4 regions of the Enterococcus sp. LJL98 genome follow, and region 2 is predicted to be linked to each of the others. Evidence: predicted binding sites of a transcription regulator. Region 2 holds the regulator's gene; each other region holds the start of a gene.

Region 1 (5,221 bases), on a different contig from region 2:
ACGCTTCTTTGAATAGCATGGATCAGTTAATCAATAAGATGTTGATTGGAACGATTGTGATTAGTGCGGCAATTCTATCTTTAATTTTAATTTTTTGGATCAATGGGCGAATTCATGAATCTGGCGTATTGCTGTCGATAGGGATTTCAAAAGTAAATATTATTAGCCAATATATTTTAGAGCTCTTTTTGATTGCCGTTCCAAGTTTTATTTTATCCTATTTTTCTGGTCAGCTCATTGCACAAAATATTGGAAATCAATTAGTGGAACAAGCCAAAGAACAAGGCGAAGCGATGATTCGGCAAGGTTTTGGTGGGATGCCGCTTGGTTCTGATGCAGGCTCCAATCTATTAACAAAGACGATGGATCATCTAGATGTTTCCATTCGCTTAAGCGAGATGCTTAATGTTTGGTTCATTGGGATGCTAATTATTGTCGTCTCTGTGTTGATTGCTTCAACATTTATTATTCGTTTGAAACCAAAAGAAATACTATCAAAAATGAGCTAAAGGAGAAAAATGATGACACAACTATCGTTGAACAATGTTTCTTATGCCTATAAAAATCGTGAAGAGAAATATGTTTTGGATCAAGTAAATATGACCTTTGAAGCGGGCTGTTTTTATGCAATCTTGGGGCCTTCTGGTTCGGGAAAGTCAACACTGCTCTCACTATTGGCAGGTTTAGATGAACCAAGTGCAGGTCAGATCACAATTGCAGGTCAAGACATTAAAGAAAAGGGCTATCACTACCATCGAAAAGAGCAAGTTTCAATTGTCTTTCAAAATTACAATTTACTTGATTACTTGACGCCACTAGAAAACATTCGATTAATTAATAAAAAAGCAGCCCCACAAATTTTGTTAGAATTGGGCTTGAATGAAAAAGAAATTCACCGGAATGTTTTACAATTATCCGGTGGGCAGCAACAACGGGTAGCCATCGCTCGAGGGTTAACTTCAGAGGTTCCGATTATTTTAGCGGATGAACCTACGGGAAATCTCGATGAAGAAACGGCAGATGAAATCACCAAAATTTTACAAGAAACTGCACATCTACAAAAGAAGTGCGTTATTGTAGTGACTCATAGTAAGGCACTCGCCAAACAAGCAGATGTTATTCTTAAATTAGAAGATCGCCGTCTAGTGACACTGAAAAAGTAAACAAAGAAGAAAAGAGCCGATAGTGGATGTCGGCTCTTTTCTTCTTTTTCGTTAGGTGCGAATTATTAAGCAAAGGTTTCGTTTGTTTCGGCTACTGCCCGTAGTTTCCCTGTTTTGGGATTAATGACAAAACCACGCACTTCAACATCTTTGGCAATTAAGGGATGCTGCTGAATGGCATTGACAGTTTTGGCAACAGAATCTTCTACATGTTCAAACCCCTCTAACCAACGTGCAGTATCAAAGTCATCGGTATTAAACGTCTCAAAGGCTTCCGTTGTGATTCCGCGTTCTTTCATTTTTTCAATGAGTGGCGAATTATCTACATTACTCATCCCACAATCATCGTGACCGATGACCATGACTTGTTTAATATCAAAGGCATAAATCGAAACAACTAAACTACGAATGGTCGATCCAACGGGACTTGTGACCATCCCCCCTGCATTCTTAATCGTTTTGACATCTCCGTTTTTAATTCCTAATGCCGCAGGAAGCAATTCTGTAAGGCGGCTATCCATGCAAGTTAGAATGGCCAGTTTTTTATTTGGATTGCTATCGGTTAGGTAAGGAAGGTACTCTTTGTTTTCTACAAAGGCTTCGTTGTAAGTTAAAATTTCATCAAAAACGGGTTTCATTTGTCATCCTCTTTTCGGTAGCGTTTCGTAAACGCCTGATTTTTTTGAGTGCTTCTAACTATTATAATAATAAAAATTAAAAAAAGTAAAATAAAAAGAACTCCTGCAAACAAGCTTTTTTTCGGAACAAGGGGTTGGAGAATCCCTGCTAAAAATGCTCCAGACACGGCAACGGTCCAAATAAGAAGGTCTAGCATCGGCGCTTTCCAAGGTTTTTTCTTTTGTAACGCTTGGGAAATATCCGTACCTAAGGAATGCAAGACCCCTGAAAAAAACGTCCGACCGATGATTTTCTCATCGACTTGAATTTGGATTGCATTTTGTAAGCCCATGGCAGTAGTGAGCGGTAAATAGGACCATTCGTCTTGAAAATCAAAATGAATCATTAAAAAGCTACAAAAAACAAGGAAAGTTTCTGTGGATAAAATCGCCAATAAATTTTCTCTCGGAAAGCGACTTTTGATGAGGTCGCCTAAAAAAGCGCCAAAAACAAAACTCAAAATTAAAAAAAGATAAGGCAAAGCTTGAATAAAATCAGCTTCTGCTAAATAAAAAGCAAGACGCGTGGAATTGCCACTCATAAAGGAGAGAAACATACCTCCGATACCGAATAAACCTAAAATATCAATAAAGCCAGAAAAGCCACTTAAAAATAAAGCTAAAATAATTTTTCTTTGACGTTGTTTGTTTTGAATCATTTCCCTCACCTCCAAATAAATATTATAGCTTGGAATCACGAGAAAAGCCTTGCTATCATTGAGAATCATTCTCAATTGCGATGAGTGACAAAGAAAAACTCCCTTGTAAAATACAATATATAGTATTATAATCGTTTGAAGAACACAATATATAGTGTTTATGAAGAATTAGGAGTGTTTGCAATGATTAAAGAACAAATGGCACGTTTAAATCCCATCCTTTCAAAATTCTCAGGAATTTATCCAATAGAAGCGTCAATGACTCAAACATTTTCAGGTATTTCTCGTTTAATTATGCTTGATCGTTACGCTGCAAAAGATCCAACCGGAGAAACAATTGTGTTAGGGGACTTGGTAGTCCTAACGACACGGCCGGACCCACAATACCCTTCCAGAGGGCTAGGGAAAGTCGTTGCGATTTCGGAAGAGGGGTTGACGATTGAAGTGGAAGAAGCCTTTCGAAGCGCCTTAGCACAAACCGATGAAGAAGCAAGCGGGCAAGTCAGCCGATTGCTCTCGGAAGTAGAAAAGCCCCTCGAATTGTATTATGAGCAGATTGCCAAGCGCGTCGCACATGGGATTGCCAAAGAAGAAACATCTCCTGCGAACTATGCGAAAGCTTTTGATGCATTTTATGAGCAGTTGCTTCAACAACAATTGATTCCAGCTGGTCGAGTACTCTACGGCGCTGGAACAGACTCGCAAGTGACTTATTTTAACTGTTATGTGATGCCTTTTATCCACGATTCACGGGGCGGTTTGGCGCGTCACCGGCAAGAAGTCATGGAAATCATGAGCCGGGGTGGCGGCGTTGGGACGAATGGTTCGACTTTACGCCCACGGGCCGCTATTGTACACGGGGTTAGCGGAAAGTCTTCAGGTGCGGTCTCTTGGCTCAATGATCTGGCTAACTTAACGCATTTAGTCGAGCAAGGGGGCAGTCGTCGTGGGGCTCAGATGATTATGATGGCTGATTGGCATCCAGATATTTTTGAATTTATTTTGGCAAAAATGCAACAACCGGCAATTTTGCAACACTTGATTCAAACAACTGAAAATGATACGATCCGTCGTTTAGCGAAGGAGAAACTGCAATTTAAACCACTGGATTTTGATGAACAAGCGGCGCTAGAAAAAATAGTGGCCGCACAAGAAGCGCTGGGTTTGAACGATCATCCCTTTGTGCGCACTAGTAAGCAAAAGTTAGCAGATGGGGGAACCTATCATGTCAACCAACCTGATTTTTTATCGGGAGCCAATATTTCCGTCTGTTTAACGAAAGAATTTATGGCCGCAGTTGAAGCCGACACCACGTATGCCCTTCGCTTTCCGGCGGTCGACCAGTATCAAGCCGAAGAAATGGCCGATTATGATGCAAATTGGGCCGAGGTTGGCGATGTTCGCGAATGGGAAAAAACAGGACGTCGCGTGAAGGTATACCAAGAAATTCGCGCACGTGAATTATGGGACCTGATTACGTTTTGTGCAACTTATTCAGCAGAACCAGGAATTTTCTTCATCGATAATGCGAACGAAATGACAAATGCCACGGCTTACGGTCAAAAAGTAGTAGCGACCAATCCTTGTGGAGAACAACCGTTGACTCCCTACGCTGTTTGTAATTTGGCAGCCATCAATCTAGCGAAAATGGTGAATAAAGAGACGAAAACCGTAGACTTCGATCGATTAGTCGCTACCGTTCAAACGAGCGTACGTTTTCAAGATAATGTCATTGATGCGACGCCTTACTTCTTCGATAAGAATGAAAAACAAGCGAAAGGCGAGCGTCGCGTGGGCCTGGGAGTCATGGGATTGGCAGATTTATTGATTTATTGTGAACAGACCTATGGTTCAATCGAAGGCAATCAACTCATTGATCAAGTCTTTGAAAAAATAGCTGTAACCGCCTATCAAACGTCTATTGAATTGGCAAAAGAAAAAGGAAGTTTTCCATTTTTAATTGGGCAAACAGAAGCCGAAACACAAGAGTTGCGCCAGGCGTTTATTTCTTCTGGTTACATGAAGCAGATGCCAGAAGCCATTCGACAAGGCATTTTGCAACACGGCATTCGCAATTCGCATCTATTGACCGTAGCGCCGACCGGTTCGACAGGAACCATGGCAGGTGTTTCCACAGGTCTCGAACCGTATTTCTCTTTTTCTTATTTTAGAAGTGGCCGTTTAGGGAAATTCATCGAGGTGAATGCTGAAATTGTTGAAGAATACTATGCCAGCCACCCCACTCAAAAAACAGACGCGTTGCCAGCATTCTTTGTATCAGCGATGGATCTAAGCCCGACCGCCCATGTTGGTGTTCAATGCGCGATTCAACGTTGGGTGGATAGTTCCATTTCGAAAACGGTGAATGCGCCAAAAGGTTCAACCGTCCAGCAAGTGGCGGAAATTTACCAAGACTTATACCGTGGAGGAGCCAAAGGAGGGACCGTCTATGTCGATGGCAGCCGTGACTCCCAAGTCTTGACCTTAGAAGCAAAAGAAAATGAACAAGTCGTCTTAGAAGAAACAACGGAAAAGGACGAAATTTCAGACCTTCTTGGACCAACAGAAGAGTTGCTAGGAGAAGTTTGTCCGATTTGTCAAAAAGGCACAGTCGAAGAAATCGGAGGATGTCAAACGTGTACCAATTGTCAGGTACAGTTACAATGTGGTTTATAAAATGGGAAGGACTGGAGAATGAAAATGAAAATTTATACCAAAAGTG
Region 2 (5,221 bases):
TCAAAAAGTGGTGGTCGGTTTAGGCAATATCTACGTAGATGAAGCGCTGTGGTTTGCCAAGATTCATCCTGAACGCCCTGCAAACACGCTAATAAAAGAAGAAGTGGCGTTACTGTATGAAGGCATTGTTTTTGTCTTGGGAAAGGCGGTTGAAGCGGGAGGAACGACGATTCGCTCTTACGCCAATGCCCTGGGCGAAGCAGGGACTTTTCAAGTGGCATTAAACGTTTATGGACAAACAGGTGCGCCTTGTCCAAATTGTCACACGCCGATTGAAAAAATCAAGGTCGCGCAAAGAGGTACCCATTTTTGTCCCAAGTGTCAAGTGCGAAAAGAGGGAATGTGATGGCAGTTGTTTTAGGTGTGACTGGTGGGATTGCAACTGGAAAAAGCACGGCAGTCGGGGTGTTTTCTTCCTACGGCTTTCCTGTAGTTGATGGGGATCTCATCGCACGGGCTATTGTAGAACCTGGGCGACCGGCTTTAGCGGCGATTGTCCAACAGTTTGGCCCGCAAATTCTTCTAGCAGATGGTGCGCTTGATCGCCAAGCCTTAGGTCGTTTGATTTTTTCGCAACCAAGCCAACGCAAAAGACTCGATCATTTGCTGGAACCTTTTTTACGCCAGGCGATTTACCAAGCAATCGAAGCCGCAAAACAAACCGCGCCCCTAGTGATTGCGGATATCCCCTTACTTTATGAAGGGGGCTATCAATCCATGGTCGATCAAGTGGCCGTTGTTTATCTGCCTCAAACGCTTCAAATCGAACGCTTGATGACACGCGACCAATTGACTAAAGAAGAAGCTTGGCAGAGAATTGAGAGCCAAATGTCAATTGAAGAAAAAAAGCAGCAGGCAGATATCCTTTTTGATAATCAAGGAAGCATTGATTCTTTAAAAGCACAAATTACTTCCTGGCTAAAGGCACAAAAATATCTCTTGCAGGAGTGAAATCGTAAGTCTCGTTATTCTCTTTATGCCAGATAGAACTTAAAAAACAGTAAAACTCTAGAAAATCTAGAGTTTTTTTGTGATTATATAGCAGTTATCGAAAGAAATCATGTTATAATATACTTAAAATAGAAACATTTAAATGAAAAAGAAAAATGAGGTGGGAAAATGCAATGTCCAAAATGTCACCACAGCAGTTCAAAAGTTGTTGATAGTCGTCAAGCAGATGATGGGCGGACGATTCGTCGTCGTCGAGAATGCGAAAATTGTGGGTTCCGATTTACCACTTTTGAACGAATAGAAGAAACGCCTTTACTAGTGATTAAGAAAAATGGTACCCGAGAAGAATTTAACCGAGAAAAAGTTTTACGTGGACTTGTACGTTCAGCGGAAAAACGTCCAGTAACGATGGAGCAGATGGAGCGAATTGTGGATCAAGTGGAACGAAAAATTCGTGAATCAGGGGAAAGTGAAATCCCAACACAATTAATCGGTGAGTATGTGATGGAGTATTTAGTGGATCTTGATGAAATCGCGTATATTCGCTTTGCAAGTGTCTATCGTCAATTTAAAGATATGTCTGTTTTCTTAAAAGAATTACAGGATATCGTGGAAAAAGCAAAAGAAAAAGAATAGAAGAAGGAGGGGTTTTAATGGATAGTACTTGGGAAAAAATCACGCCAAATACTATTTATCAAGTGTTTAAAGCCCTGCCACTTACACAAGAAGGAAAAGACGGGCTCCTTTATTTATACCAACCGATTATTGGCGCTCAAGCTTTGGCGCTCTACTTGCATTTTATTGGAGATGAAAGCGACCGACAAGAAAATGAATTTATTCATCTGGATTGTTTGAATGCTTTAAATGTCGGGCTCCCCGCTTTTTTGGAAGCACGCAAACGTTTAGAAGGAATGGGTTTGCTAACCGTTTATGAAAAAGAAGAGGCTGAATTCGGGAAGATCTATCTTTATCAATTAGAAGAACCGCTTGCTCCTAAAGCATTCATGGAAGATGTGACCTATAGTTTTTTATTGACACAAGCGGTAGGGGAGCGGAAGTTTAAACAACTAGCCGCGCGCTTTCGTCCGAAAACGAGAGACGTTTCAGCCTATCGTGAAGTTACAGCGAATTTTACGACTGTTTATGGCAATCTTGACCTGAACTTATTTTCAGTTGCTTCAAAACAATTAGAAAAGACAGCGCAAGAATATGCAGCTCCTAAAGCAGCACGTTTAAAAGTAGCTACAGAAAGTCTGGACTGGCACTTTTTAATGGCCTTAGCGAGTAAAAAGTTTATTGTCAAAGAAAATTTTACGGAGGCGTTTAAGACACAATTAAGTGTCTACGCCAATTTGTATGGTTACACTGAATTAGAATTGGTTGATGATGTTTTAGCGCAAGTCGTTGCGCTAGATACGGGGTTGATTGACCCGAAAAAGTTAAAACAATTTGTTGAACGAAAACACCAAACCAGATTCCAAGATTCAAGTGTGAAAGCAAAAAATCACGAAGCAGAAGAACAACGTTACGCGCTGTTACGTCAGACGGGGTATTCAGAAAAAGATGTCGCTTTGATTCGGACAAGCGAAACGACGGCGCCATTTGATTTCTTAGAAGCGATTAAAACAGAGAAGAATAGTTACGTGACGGACAGTGAAAAATGGCTATTAAAATCACTCGTTGAACGGAGCCCCTTACCGAATGCGGTAATTAATATCTTGCTTCACTACGTGTTAGTGATTCAAAAAAACAGTACCTTACAAACGAATTTTGTCCACTCAATTGCGACAAATTGGTCTGAAAAAGGCTTCCAAAGTCCAGAAACAGCCATTCAATACGTACGTGAATATGTCAGGGAATCAAAAGAAAAACAAGCCGTTCGAGAACAGGCGAAAACCAATCGGAAAACGAGTTATTCCAAAGCACCGATTCGAAAAGAAGCCTTACCCGATTGGGTGACCAAACCGAAAGTCGTAGAAGAAAATCCTGAAAAACAAGCAGAATTGAATCGCCGACTAGCGGCCTATCTAAAACGTAAAGAAGGTGAAAAATAATGGAAAATGTGGGGAAAGAATTAAATCGCATGCTGGACCAACGCAATTATCGTATGCGTTTTGAAGAGATGATGGCAGAAGTCTTATCCAATCCTGAAGTGAAACAATTCATTGCTGAAAACAGTGATTACTTAACAGAAACCGATATTGAAAAAAGTTATGCAAAACTCTATGAATTTGTACAAGAGAAGCGGAAATTTGAAGCGCAAGACAAAAACATGATTGCGCCCGGCTATGAACCCCAACTCGTTTTGAATTATCATTCCATTGATGTGACGTATGTTCCTACGCAAGATTTATTGGCTCGACGCCATCAAGAAGAAGTTCGAAATCGCATTCGAGCAGTGAACATGCCAAAAGATATCCAAGAGGCTCGAATCAGTCATTACGATCATACTCCGGGTCGGGTGGCCGCTTTTATGGAAAGTCTTGATTTTATCGAAGAATTTGTCAGAGACCCGAAGAGTTTTCACAAAGGCTTGTATCTTGTGGGAAGCTTTGGTATCGGAAAAACCTATCTACTTGGAGCGATTGCACGCGATTTAGCCGAAGCTGGTTATTCGACCACACTCTTGCATTTTCCAACTTTTGCCGTCGAAATGAAACAAGCAATTGGGAAAGATTTGGTAGGCGAAAAATTAAATGCCATCAAAAATGCGCCAATTCTAATGTTAGATGACATCGGAGCCGATGCGATGAGTAGTTGGATTCGAGATGAAGTGTTCGGGGTCATTTTACAGCATCGAATGCAAGAGCAATTGCCAACGTTCTTTACTTCGAATTTTTCAATGCTCGAACTAGAGCAGCACTTGTCTGTTACGCAAAGAGGCGAGGAAGAGCCGTTAAAGGCGAAAAGAATTATGGAGCGTATTCGCTATTTAACAAAAGAAGTTGAAATGATTGGCGAAAATCGACGGAATCAAGGATAGTTTGAAGTTCAAAAAAATGAAACGAGGAGGAGCGACAAATGAAAAAAATCTTTCAAGTAAGTATCTTAGTCTTTGCAGTGAGCCTTTTAGGGGCTTGCTCAACATCAAAGGAAACGAAATCGGATGCGTCGACAACACCGATTTCGACAACAGAAGAAGAGGTGAGGACGATTTTTACAGCGACGGTTGAATTGGTTACGAATTTGGACGACAAAAATGAAACGACACAAATTTTATTAAAAGATGTCCAGTCAGTGGAAGATCCAGATGAAGTGACTCCTTCCTTTCAAGAGGGAGTGGCATTGAACGTCTCTCCTGAACTCCTAGATTTTGACGTAAAAGAAGGCGACCAGGTGAAAGTGACCTTAGACCGTTTAGCAATCATGACGATGTCTATCCCGCCACAAATTCCAGGAAATTCAATTATAGCAGTGGAACAAGTCAAATAAACCATTGAAAAGTTGCATGGATAAAAAATCAAGGGGTTCTTTTTTAAGAAATAGAAGATTTTGGCTATGCCACTCAATCACATTATGTCAGTCGAAGGGACCGTGACAATTGTCATCGTCCTTTCTTATCATTTTATTTTGGAGGTTGTTCTTTCGTGAATGAACAAGTGTTATCATCAAGGTTAATGGAAGTTGGAAAGTACGTCCCTCAAGGTGCTCGTTTAGCAGACATTGGATCGGATCATGCCTATTTACCGACTTATTTAATGCTGAAAGAAAAAATTTCGTTTGCCGTAGCAGGTGAAGTGGTGCGAGGTCCCTATGAATCCGCTAAAAAACAAGTAGCGAAAAATCGATTGGAGGACAAGCTTGTTGTTCGTTTAGCAGATGGACTCGCAGCTGTTCGACCGGAAGATCAAATTGATGCGATTACAATTGCCGGTATGGGTGGTGCCCTGATTCGGACGATTTTAGAAAATGGCAAAACGCAAGGGCAATTAACTGGGAAGGAAGTATTAATCTTGCAACCCAATGTCGGAGAAGCAACTTTACGTCGTTGGCTAGTTGAAAATCAATATGCGATTGTTCACGAAGAAATTTTAGAAGAGAACCATAAAATTTATGAAATTATAGTTGCGCAATTAAGCGAAAATGTTTCATATACCGCACAAGAATTATTTTTTGGACCAAAGTTATTACAAGACCGTCAGCCGATTTTTTTAAAAAAATGGCAAAAGGAACTCGCGAGTAAAGAACGTGTGTTACGCGAATTAATGAAGGCGCAAGAAGTGCCCTTGGAAAAGGTAGAGGAAGTGAAAGAACAACTATCTTGGATAAG
Region 3 (5,221 bases), 610 kb from region 2:
AAAAGGAAGGTTTCTAAGTAGACACTTGCGACTTTCTTTTCTAATGGCGTTCCATTAAGGTAGACTTCGTTGATCATTTCCGCTTTCTTTTGAAGGTACTGGTTGGTATTGATCCATTCGAAAATCTTTTCAATTTCTGCTTTTGAATTTAAAGTACTAAAAATAGACGAATAACTTTTAGCATGGACAGATTCCATAAATTCAATATTGTTTAAAACGGCTTCTTCGTGCGGGGTGCGTACGGCTGATTTTAAATGCTTTACTCCACTTTCAGATTGGACTGTATCAAGTAAGGTTAAGCCCCCTAAAACGTAGCTAATCATTTGTTGTTCCTCTTTTGGCAGGCGGCGCCAGTCATCTAAATCGTTTGAAAGGGGGATCCGTGTGTCTAACCAAAACTGTTCGGTTAACTTTTCCCAAGTGGATTTGTCAATTAAATCTTCAATTTCATTCCAGTTAATTGCTGGATAATATGTTTTTGCCATAAAAGATGGCCTCCTTCAATTTGAAATAATAAAAGCTAGCGGTTTGACCCGCTAGCTTTTGATGTTCGAAGTCATTTATAGCGGCTAAATGACACAGCTCTCACATTGGTTACTGCCGATTTCTTCCGCATCATCAGTAAAGGTACGGACATAATAAATGGTTTTCACGCCTTTGTTAAAGGCATAATGACGTAAAATATTTAAGTCACGAGTCGTTTGTTTCGAAGTTGTTTTCCACTCATAAATCCCTTCAGGAATATCGGAACGCATGAAGAGGGTTAAACTCATTCCTTGGTCAATGTGTTTTTGCGCAGTGGCATAAACATCGATGACTTTACGCATATCCATGTCATAGGCGGATTGATAATACTGGATGGTTTCATTTGATAAGTGTGCCGCTGGATAGTAAATTTTTCCGATTTTCTTTTCTTGACGTTCTTCAATCAAACGGGTAATCGGGTGTAAGCTTGCACTTGTATCGTTAATATAAGAAATGGAACCATTTGGAGCAACAGCGAGACGGTTTTGGTGATAGAGTCCGTCGATTTTGACATTGGCTGCCAAGGTTTCCCAATCCGCTTTCGTTGGGAGTGCAATGTTTTCGAATAAGGCAGCGACTTTTGCAAACTTAGGCGTATAGTCCGCTTCGATGTATTTCGTAAAGTAAGAACCGTCCGCATATTTTGATTTTTCGAAATGATGGAAGGTCATTTTCTTTTCTTTTGCAATTTGATGACTTTCCATTAAGGTCCAGTAGTTTAATAACATGAAGTAAATATCCGTAAATTCAATCGATTCAGGCGAGCCATAAGCCATTTGATTTTTTGCAAAGTACGTGTGTAAACCCATTGCTCCAAGTCCAATCGTGTGGTTGATTCGGTTTCCATGTTGAATCGAAGGTACGACTGCGATGTCTGAAGCATCCGTGACAAAGGTTAAGGCGCGAGTCATGGCACGGACCGAGCGTCCGAAGTCAGGGCTTTCCATTAAATTGACGATATTGGTTGAACCTAAGTTACAGCTGATATCTGTGCCTAAGACTTCAAATTCTTGAATGTCATTCACCATCGATGGTTCTTGCACTTGTAAAATCTCTGAACATAGATTACTCATGATGATTTTTCCATCAATTGGATTTTCACGGTTGGCTGTATCGATATTGACAATATAAGGGTAACCCGACTCTTGTTGTAATTTTGAAATTTCATCTTCTAGCTCACGTGCATTTATTTTTGTTTTGTGAATGTTAGGATTCGCGACTAAGTTGTCATATTCTTTCGTAATGTCTACATAAGAGAAAGGCACGCCATATTCTTTTTCCACACTGTAAGGACTAAATAAGTACATGTCTTCATTTTTACGCGTTAACTCGTAAAACTTGTCTGGAACGATGACACCAAGTGAAAGTGTTTTAACGCGCAGTTTTTCATCGGCGTTCTCTTTTTTCGCTGAAAGGAAGTCAATGATATCTGGATGGAAAACATTTAAGTAAACCACCCCTGCTCCTTGACGTTGCCCTAATTGATTGGAGTAACTAAAACTATCTTCAAAAAGTTTCATGACCGGCATCACCCCGCTAGCCGCTCCTTCATAGCCTTTAATTGGTGCACCTGCTTCACGCAAGTTTGAAAGGGTGATCCCAACACCACCGCCAATGCGCGAAAGTTGCAAGGCGGAATTAATCCCACGACCAATCGAATTCATATCATCGGTCAATTGAATTAAGAAACAAGAAACAAGTTCCCCACGACGTTTACGACCGGCGTTTAAGAAAGAAGGAGTCGCTGGTTGATAACGTTGATGAATCATTTCATCGGCTAAGGTTAAAGCTAATTCTTCATCGCCATCAGCAAAGTAAAGCGCGTTGAAAGCGACGCGATCTTCATAGGTTTCTAGGTAGGCTTCGCCATCATTTGTTTTTAATGCGTATTGACCATAGAACTTGTAAGCGGCCATAAATGATTGAAAGCGGAAGTTTTGTTCAGCAAGAAACTGATACAAGGATTCAATAAAAGCCATTGAGTATTTTTCGATAAATTCTTTTTCTAGGTAATCTTCTTCAATTAAGTAGTTAATTTTTTCTGAAATAGAAGAAAATGCTTTTGTATGTGGTAAGACATTTTCTTTAAAGAAAGCTTTTAAAGCCTCTTTATCTTTATGTAAAGGAATTTGATCGTTCACCGGACGATTAATTTCATTGTTTAGTTTGAAGTAAGTAACATCTTTGAGTGATTTAAGACCCATTTTGTACACGACCTTTTCTAATTAATAAGAGAGCATGGAACATAAAAAGAAGGATTTGAAGTCTATTGAAGACTGACAAATCCGACAGATGTTTAATTGTTATTGGAATAAGGATATTGCATTTTAAGAAGCAAGTTGACGCAATAAGTCTGGACGGAAACCAACGATTGTTTTTGCCTCACTTGTAATGACAGGCACACTTTGGAAACCTTGTTCTTTTAGCCAATCGATTGCCGTTGGTTCGTTATCTAAGTTAATTTCTTCAAAAGAAATATCATTGTCTGTTAAGAAGCGTTTCGCCATGTTGCATTGCATACAGTTGTTTTTGGAAAATAGTTTGATATTCATTTTTGGTTCCTCCTTAAAATCGTTTCAAGTAAATCTTATAAACAATAGTATAACCCTATTTAGTGGAAAGTCAAACGGAAAAACACTATATCTTGTGTTTGTGAAAGAAGAAAGCCCTAACTGTTGTGGTTTTTTAAAAGTTTTTTCCGGCAATAAGCTAAGAGAGAGGTGCTTTTGTAGGGGATTAAAAACTAGAAAAATAGACGAAAAAAATCTTTTTGTGAAAAAATAAATATAAAGAAAATCTGAATCCTTGGCCTCAAAGGACTTAAAGAAAGAAATACGGGGTGTGCGAAAACCACAAAAAAAATGAAGCCGCGAGATTTGTTTTCAAAATGCTTGCGCACCAACAATTCTCCGGCTCCGTGGGTTTGGCACCCATGGGATGTGTAGGAATCGAACCTACGACCCATTGATTAAAAGTCAATTGCTCTACCGACTGAGCTAACATCCCGTGAAACTACTTTGCTATAATAGCATCTCGTTTTTTGAAATGCAAGTTCTTTTCACCTTTTTTTTCAAAAAGGAAAAGTTAAAAGGGGAATCGTTACTTGAAAGGTAGTAATCGATGCTGCTTGTGTTCTTTTCAAAGGTGAATCTTTGTGGTACACTTAACCTAGTTTTGAAAACTAGGTTAAGTATTTGTTGAAAGTAGCAAAAGAAGAATAAAAGAAGAACAAAAGAAGAAGGGATGAACTTGGAAGAAATTGAAAAACAACTGATTGTATGGGGGGAAACGTTACTAACCTTGCACTTGCCACGTTGGGAAGAGTTACCAGAGTTGGATTTATATATGGATCAAGTGATTACGTTAGTCGATCACTATTTGTCCCCGGTCATCCAACCCGAAAAGCATTCTTTGTTAACCCCGTCAATGGTGAACAACTATGTCAAAAACGGAATGATTCCAGCACCTAAGAAAAAAAGATATACACGAAAACACGTGGCTTTTTTAATCGCGATTACCTTATTGAAACAGGTACTAACAATCTATGAAGTAAAACAAGGAATTTTGTTTCAAGGAAAAGCCATTGGGATTCGTGAAGCCTACAATTTATATTGTGAAATGCAAGAAGAAGCCATTTATCGTGTTTGCCGACAAGCTTTAAAGCAAGAAGTTCAGCCGAGCAAGGTGATGACTGAGATACCGTATTTTGCCGTAGATAGTGCGACGAAAGCATTTGCCAACAAGCTGTTAGCTGAAAAAATGATCGCCTTACAAACGGTCTATCTGGAAAAAGGAGTAACGAAATGAATAAAGAAAAAATAGCCTTACTAGTTGATTCAGGAACCGATGTCCCCAAAGAACGAATGGATCGTTTTGGGATTTATATGGTTCCCTTACAAATTATTTATAAGAAACAAACTTACACGGATAAAGTTGATATTACACCCGAGGAAGTCTATGCGCGTTTTGCAGAGGAAATTCCTAGTACGTCTTTGCCAGATGGTCAAACGATTCAAAAAATGATTCAACAAATCAAGGCAGACGGTTATGAAAAGTTATTGATTGTTACGATCTCAAGTGGTTTAAGCGGCACCTATAATGTGATGCGTTTACTAGGAGAAGAGGAACAAGACTTAGAAGTTTTTGTTTTGGATACAAAAAGTATTGGAATTGGTGCGGGTCTTCAAGCTATTCGCGCAGCGGAATTGATTGCTGCAGGGACTCCTTGGAGTGTCTTATTGCAACAATTACAAGATGAAATCAAGCAAAACAAAGTCTTGTTTAACGTGGGTACCTTGGAGTATTTGCAAAAAGGCGGCCGCATCGGACTCGTATCTTCAATTATTGGGACGGCATTAAAATTAAATCCAACAATTTCTTGTAATGAAGAAGGGGTTTATTATACAGTGGCAAAATCAAGAGGGCGTAAACGTAGTATTGATAAATTAGTTGAAATTGCGGAAGCCTTCGTTCAAGGGCACGCGGAATTTCGACTAGCGGTTGCCCAAGGAGACGCGATGGAAGAAGGGTTACAACTAAAGGAAAAATTGGAACAAAGATTTCCGCAAGCAAAGGAAATTTTATTTGGAACAATTTCTCCCGCCCTCGTGGTACATACTGGGCCTGGCCTATTGGGTATGGGGATTCAAGTGATTCGTTAAATAAAAAATAAGGACGCCTCTTTTTTTGAGCCACT
Region 4 (5,221 bases), on a different contig from region 2:
CGAAATATTTGCCAATATCAATTGTAGCAATCACTTGTTTTAATGCCTCTTTCTCATATTGCGTCCCAATCAATTGGTCTTCCACGTCTTTAATCTCTCCTAAGCCAAAGAAATCACCATGGATTTTCAACTCTGTAATTTTCCCTTTATTGACGTTCATTTTCATTTCAACGGAACCAATTGGGAAACGTTTACGACGTTCTAATTCAAATTTTGGTGATTTTCCGTAATTCCAATTCCAATTATCATAATATTTCTTAGATAAAGCATCAACTTTTTGCCAATCTTCAGTCGTCAATTCATAGGTTTTAATTTCATCAATTGAATCGACGCCAAAAATCTTCAATAAAATTGCTTGGCGGAAATCTTTGGTATCCATGGTTTCATGATTCGCATCTAGAAACGGTTTAATATTCGTTACACGAGAACGAATCGATTTAATTCCCTTAGAAGCAATCTTATCCGCACGGACTTTTAAAGCATTGACGACTTCATCAATCTCACTGTCAAACATAATGGTTCCATGAGCAAACATCCGGCCATTCGTCGCGTACATCGCATTCCCTGAGAATTTCTTGTCGCCAATGACTAAATCATTCCGCCCTTTCAATTCCGCTCCTTCCACACCGAGTTCGTGCAAGGCTTGAATAATCGGTTGGGTTACTTTGGCAAAATCTCGGAAGGAATTGCCATCATCTGGCATAATGAAACTAAAATTCAAATTGCCAAAGTCATGATACACCGCACCACCACCGCTTAAACGACGGACAACATGAATGCCTTTTTCATCGACATATGCCTGATTGATTTCTTCAATCGTATTTTGGTTCCGTCCAATAATAATTGAAGGCTCATTAATATAAAAAAGTAAAATCGGCTCCTCAATGACCATCTCTTGTAATAAGAAAGTTTCTAACGCTAAGTTGATTCTTGGATCGGTTAATTCATTTGGGACAAATAACATGGGTCGCTTCCTCCTAAATTGTAAAAACTTTATTAACTGCCGCTAGTGAAACACGGATATCTTTTCCAGCTGCCTGTTGCGCTTCTGCTTTTAATTGATTTAAATCGCCAAATTGGGGCAAATGTGTCAGAACTAAGTGTTTAACACCCGCAGCTGCCGCAATTTCCCCAGCTTCTTTGGAAGTGAAATGAGCAAAATGATTTTCATTCCCAGCAAACAAATAAGTGTCGGCTAAAAATAAATCTGCCTGATCAGTAAATTCGATAAAATCAGCCAGATAACCTGAATCTCCTGTAAAAACCAAAACCTTCCCTGTCGACTTTTCCACAATCCGCATCGCATAACAAACAACTGGATGAATTGTTTCCATAAAAGTAATAGAAAAAGGGCCGATTTCAAGGCTTTCTTCAGCTAAATAGTTCCACCCCTGTGAAACATTTTTAAGGGTCAACGATTCAAAATGGGTCAAATCACGTGGATGACCATAAATGGGTAAGATTGGACGCGCAGACGTTTTGGGATACAGTTGCCAGTAATATTGCAACACACCTAAATCTGCAATATGGTCATGGTGATAATGGCTTAAAATGACAGCATCTAGCGCTAAGGGATCCAGAATTTTTTCCAACTGCAACAAGCTTCCACTCCCAGCATCTAGCAATAGATGAAAGCCTTCTGATTCTAATAGAAAACTTGTTGTTCCTTGTCCTTGGTAGGGGTAGGCTCCTAGACAGCCTAACGTTGTTATTTTCATCGACAAACACCTCCAACAATAGCTTAGCATAATTTGAAAAAAATGGATAAAAAGAAGACCTTTTTCAAAAAAAATACAAGAAAAAGGTTAAGGCCGCTAGTTGATAGCAAGAAAAGAGAGTACAAAAGTTGTCTTGTGCTGAAAAATGTCACGAGATTCGAACCGTTGACTTTTCAATTACTCGAGTCTCGTAACGTTTCTGAAAGCGTAGACTTTTGTTCTCGTTTGTCGCTCAAATATTCGTAAAAGAGGAAAGGGACTGCGACATCTGTCACAACCCCTTTTCTTCATGGATTATTAATAGCTTAATAGTTCTTTAACTGCTGCATCATCTAAACGACGAACCACTTCGGTTACGAGTTTCACCGTATTTAAATAGTCATCTTCGTGCATAATTGAAGTATGTGAGTGTAAGTAACGAACAGGAACGGTAATCGCAATCGTTGGCACACCATTACGATTTAAATGCATTTGTCCTCCGTCTGTTCCACCACCTGGAATCACCGTGTATTGGAATGGAATCTCTAATTCTTCGGCAACCTTAATGACAAAATTCAATAATTTTTTATGCGGAATCATGGAAGCATCAAAGATTAGTACTTGTGGGCCTTTACCTAAAACAGAATCTGATTCTTTCGGAGTCATTCCTGGTGTATCGCCTGCTGTACCAGTATCTAATGAAATGGCAATATCTGGGTCGACTAAATAAGAACTTGTGCGCGCGCCACGCAGACCTACTTCTTCCATCACACTGCTACCGGCAAAAAGACAGTTGTCATGCCCTTCTTTGGCTAAATTTTCAAGTACACGTAAAGAAACGGCTGTACCTGCTCGGTTATCCCATGCTTTGGCTAGTAAAAACTTACTGCCATTTAAGCGTTTGTATTCAATATGAGGGGTAATCATGTCGCCGGGACGAATTCCCCACGCTTTCGCTTCTTCTTCACTTGATGCCCCAATGTCAATGAACATTTCTTTCACATCGTAAGGTTTAGTCCGTGCATCTGGTGTTAAAACGTGTGGTGGTTTTGAACCAATGACACCATGAATGGTTTGCCCTTCTTGTGTTTTGATTTCAACTTGTTGAGCCAACATCACTTGTCCCCACCAACCGCCAAGTGTTTGGAATTCAATAAAACCTTTTTCTGTAATTTTTGTGACCATGAAACCAACTTCGTCCATATGACCACTAATAAATATTTTCGGTCCGCCACCATGACTTCCTGCGTGTTTCGCGATGACACTACCTAAGCCATCAAAGAAAATATCTTCTGCATAATCTTTTGCATAGGCTTTAAAGACTTCTCGAACCTCTTCTTCATTTCCTGGAACGCCACGAGCAGAAGTTAAATCAATCAGTAGCTGCTCTTCTTTTTTCTCTAACATTTCTTGCCACTCCTTTATAATTGAATACGTTTTTATTATAACAGTTCTTTTTTTCAATGCTAGTCTTTCTGCTTTTTTCTAAGATTGAAATATACAATACAATCTTTTTTTATTCACTTTGTGTAAGTTTTATCAACGTATAAATCTTATACCTCGCCCTTTCTTACTAGGTGACAAAAATGAATAAACACTATATATAGTGTTATTATCAAATGTCAATAGGTTTTAGCACAATATATAGATTGATTCTCGCATCGTTTTATCTTATGATAGAGAAGACCAATTAAAGGAGTGAGTACAATTGATGAACTTAAAGAGAAAAGATACACAACTAAACACTGTACAAAAGGGATTGGCTCGTATGAAAATTATCAAACGCGACGGCCGCTTAGTTGATTTTGATGACCAAAAAATTTATGATGCCCTCGTAAATGCCAAACGCCAAATTTCAGGTGAACTTTCTCCTCTTGATCATGAATTAATTTTAAAAATTGTCGAAAAAGTCGATGTCGAAATCGCACAACGCTTTGTCGATAATATCAAAATTTATGAAATTCAAAATATCGTGGAGCATACTTTGCTTGAAAATAGCGAATATGCCTTGGCTGAACATTACATTCATTATCGGACGCGCCGTGACTTCGAACGAAGCAAAGCGACGGACATTAACTTTACAATTGAAAAATTAATGAACAAGGACCAAACCGTAGTCAACGAAAATGCCAATAAAGATAGCGATGTCTTTAATACGCAACGCGACCTAACAGCTGGGATTGTCGGCAAATCGATTGGGTTAAAAATGTTGCCTCCCCATGTGGCTAATGCCCATCAAAAGGGGGATATTCATTATCATGACTTGGATTACCATCCATACTCGCCAATGACAAACTGTTGTTTAATTGATTTTAAAGGCATGTTAAACAACGGGTTTAAAATTGGTAACGCAGAAGTCGAATCGCCAAAATCAATCCAGACAGCGACTGCACAAATTTCACAAATTATTGCAAACGTGGCTTCTAGCCAATATGGTGGTTGTTCCGCCGATCGAATCGATGAACTCCTTGCCCCTTTTGCAAAGTTGAATTACGAAAAACACCTCACCGATGCCAAACAATGGATTGAGGGGGAAGCACGCCAAGAAGAATATGCACGCTTACAAACACGTAAAAATATTTATGACGCGATGCAAAGCTTAGAATACGAAATCAATACCCTGTTTACATCAAACGGTCAAACACCTTTCACTTCTTTAGGTTTTGGCTTAGGAACCAATTGGTTTGAACGAGAAATTCAACGAGCAATCTTACAAAATCGAATAAAAGGACTTGGAAAAGAAGGACGGACAGCAATTTTTCCAAAACTTATTTTTTCAATGAAACGTGGCATTAATGCCAACCCAGAAGATCCAAACTATGACATCAAACAACTCGCTTTAGAATGCGCAACCAAACGGATGTATCCGGACGTTTTAAATTATGATAAAATTATTGAACTAACTGGCAGTTTTAAAGTACCGATGGGCTGTCGTTCCTTCTTACAAGGATGGAAAGATGAAAATGGTAACGAAGTGAACTCCGGGCGGATGAACTTAGGGGTCGTGACTTTAAACTTACCTAGAGTCGCTTTAGAAGCCAATGGCGATCGCGACCGTTTCTGGAACCTCTTAGAAGAACGCCTCTTAATTGTTAAAGACGCCTTGCTTTATCGCATTGATCGTTGTAAAGAAGCTGCTCCCGAAAATGCCCCGATTTTATACATGTACGGTGCTTTTGGCAATCGTTTAAAACGCGGAGAAGCGGTAAATCAACTCTTTCAAAATCGACGCGCAACAATTTCGTTAGGTTATATCGGTTTGTATGAATCAGCGGCAGCCTTTTTCGGTGGCGCTTGGGAGACGAACCCAGAAGCCAAATCCTTTACGCTGGACATCTTAAAAACCTTAAAAGCGCATGTCGATGCTTGGTCGGATGATTACGGCTATCATTTTAGTGTCTATTCTACCCCAAGTGAAAGTTTAACCGATCGCTTTTGTCGCCTTGATACAGAAAAATTTGGAATTGTCGAAGACATTACGGATAAAGACTACTACACCAATAGTTTCCATTATGATGTTCGAA

Evidence for each region. The regulator NrdR, encoded in region 2, represses ribonucleotide reductase genes. The targets are predictions, from matches to a motif close to ACACNATATATNGTGT.
Region 1: ACYSNO_RS06310 (vitamin B12-dependent ribonucleotide reductase) is a predicted target of NrdR. The motif match lies at 2,642-2,657, and genes of this name have one in related genera.
Region 3: nrdH (glutaredoxin-like protein NrdH) is a predicted target of NrdR. The motif match lies at 3,160-3,175, and genes of this name have one in related genera.
Region 4: nrdD (anaerobic ribonucleoside-triphosphate reductase) is a predicted target of NrdR. The motif match lies at 3,292-3,307, and genes of this name have one in related genera.

What each region holds. Positions count from the first base shown of each region.
Region 1 covers NZ_JBTXLU010000006.1:43,911-49,131, forward strand. The annotation lists gene ACYSNO_RS06290 (ABC transporter permease) at 1-509, shown strand, start outside; gene ACYSNO_RS06295 (ABC transporter ATP-binding protein) at 522-1,163, shown strand; gene ACYSNO_RS06300 (beta-class carbonic anhydrase) at 1,229-1,801, opposite strand; gene ACYSNO_RS06305 (YoaK family protein) at 1,798-2,499, opposite strand; gene ACYSNO_RS06310 (vitamin B12-dependent ribonucleotide reductase) at 2,698-5,175, shown strand; gene ACYSNO_RS06315 (cob(I)yrinic acid a,c-diamide adenosyltransferase) at 5,200-5,221, shown strand, end outside.
Region 2 covers NZ_JBTXLU010000001.1:118,422-123,642, forward strand. The annotation lists gene mutM (DNA-formamidopyrimidine glycosylase) at 1-346, shown strand, start outside; gene coaE (dephospho-CoA kinase) at 346-951, shown strand; gene nrdR (transcriptional regulator NrdR) at 1,120-1,587, shown strand; gene ACYSNO_RS00575 (replication initiation and membrane attachment family protein) at 1,605-3,005, shown strand; gene dnaI (primosomal protein DnaI) at 3,005-3,934, shown strand; gene ACYSNO_RS00585 (hypothetical protein) at 3,973-4,383, shown strand; gene ACYSNO_RS00590 (tRNA (adenine(22)-N(1))-methyltransferase) at 4,539-5,221, shown strand, end outside.
Region 3 covers NZ_JBTXLU010000001.1:727,338-732,558, reverse strand. The annotation lists gene nrdF (class 1b ribonucleoside-diphosphate reductase subunit beta) at 1-485, opposite strand, end outside; gene nrdE (class 1b ribonucleoside-diphosphate reductase subunit alpha) at 570-2,729, opposite strand; gene nrdH (glutaredoxin-like protein NrdH) at 2,853-3,077, opposite strand; tRNA gene ACYSNO_RS03405 (tRNA-Lys) at 3,459-3,531, opposite strand; gene ACYSNO_RS03400 (DUF1836 domain-containing protein) at 3,775-4,332, shown strand; gene ACYSNO_RS03395 (DegV family protein) at 4,329-5,186, shown strand.
Region 4 covers NZ_JBTXLU010000015.1:40,281-45,501, reverse strand. The annotation lists gene ACYSNO_RS11520 (lipoate--protein ligase) at 1-964, opposite strand, end outside; gene ACYSNO_RS11515 (MBL fold metallo-hydrolase) at 978-1,718, opposite strand; gene ACYSNO_RS11510 (M42 family metallopeptidase) at 2,016-3,104, opposite strand; gene nrdD (anaerobic ribonucleoside-triphosphate reductase) at 3,409-5,221, shown strand, end outside.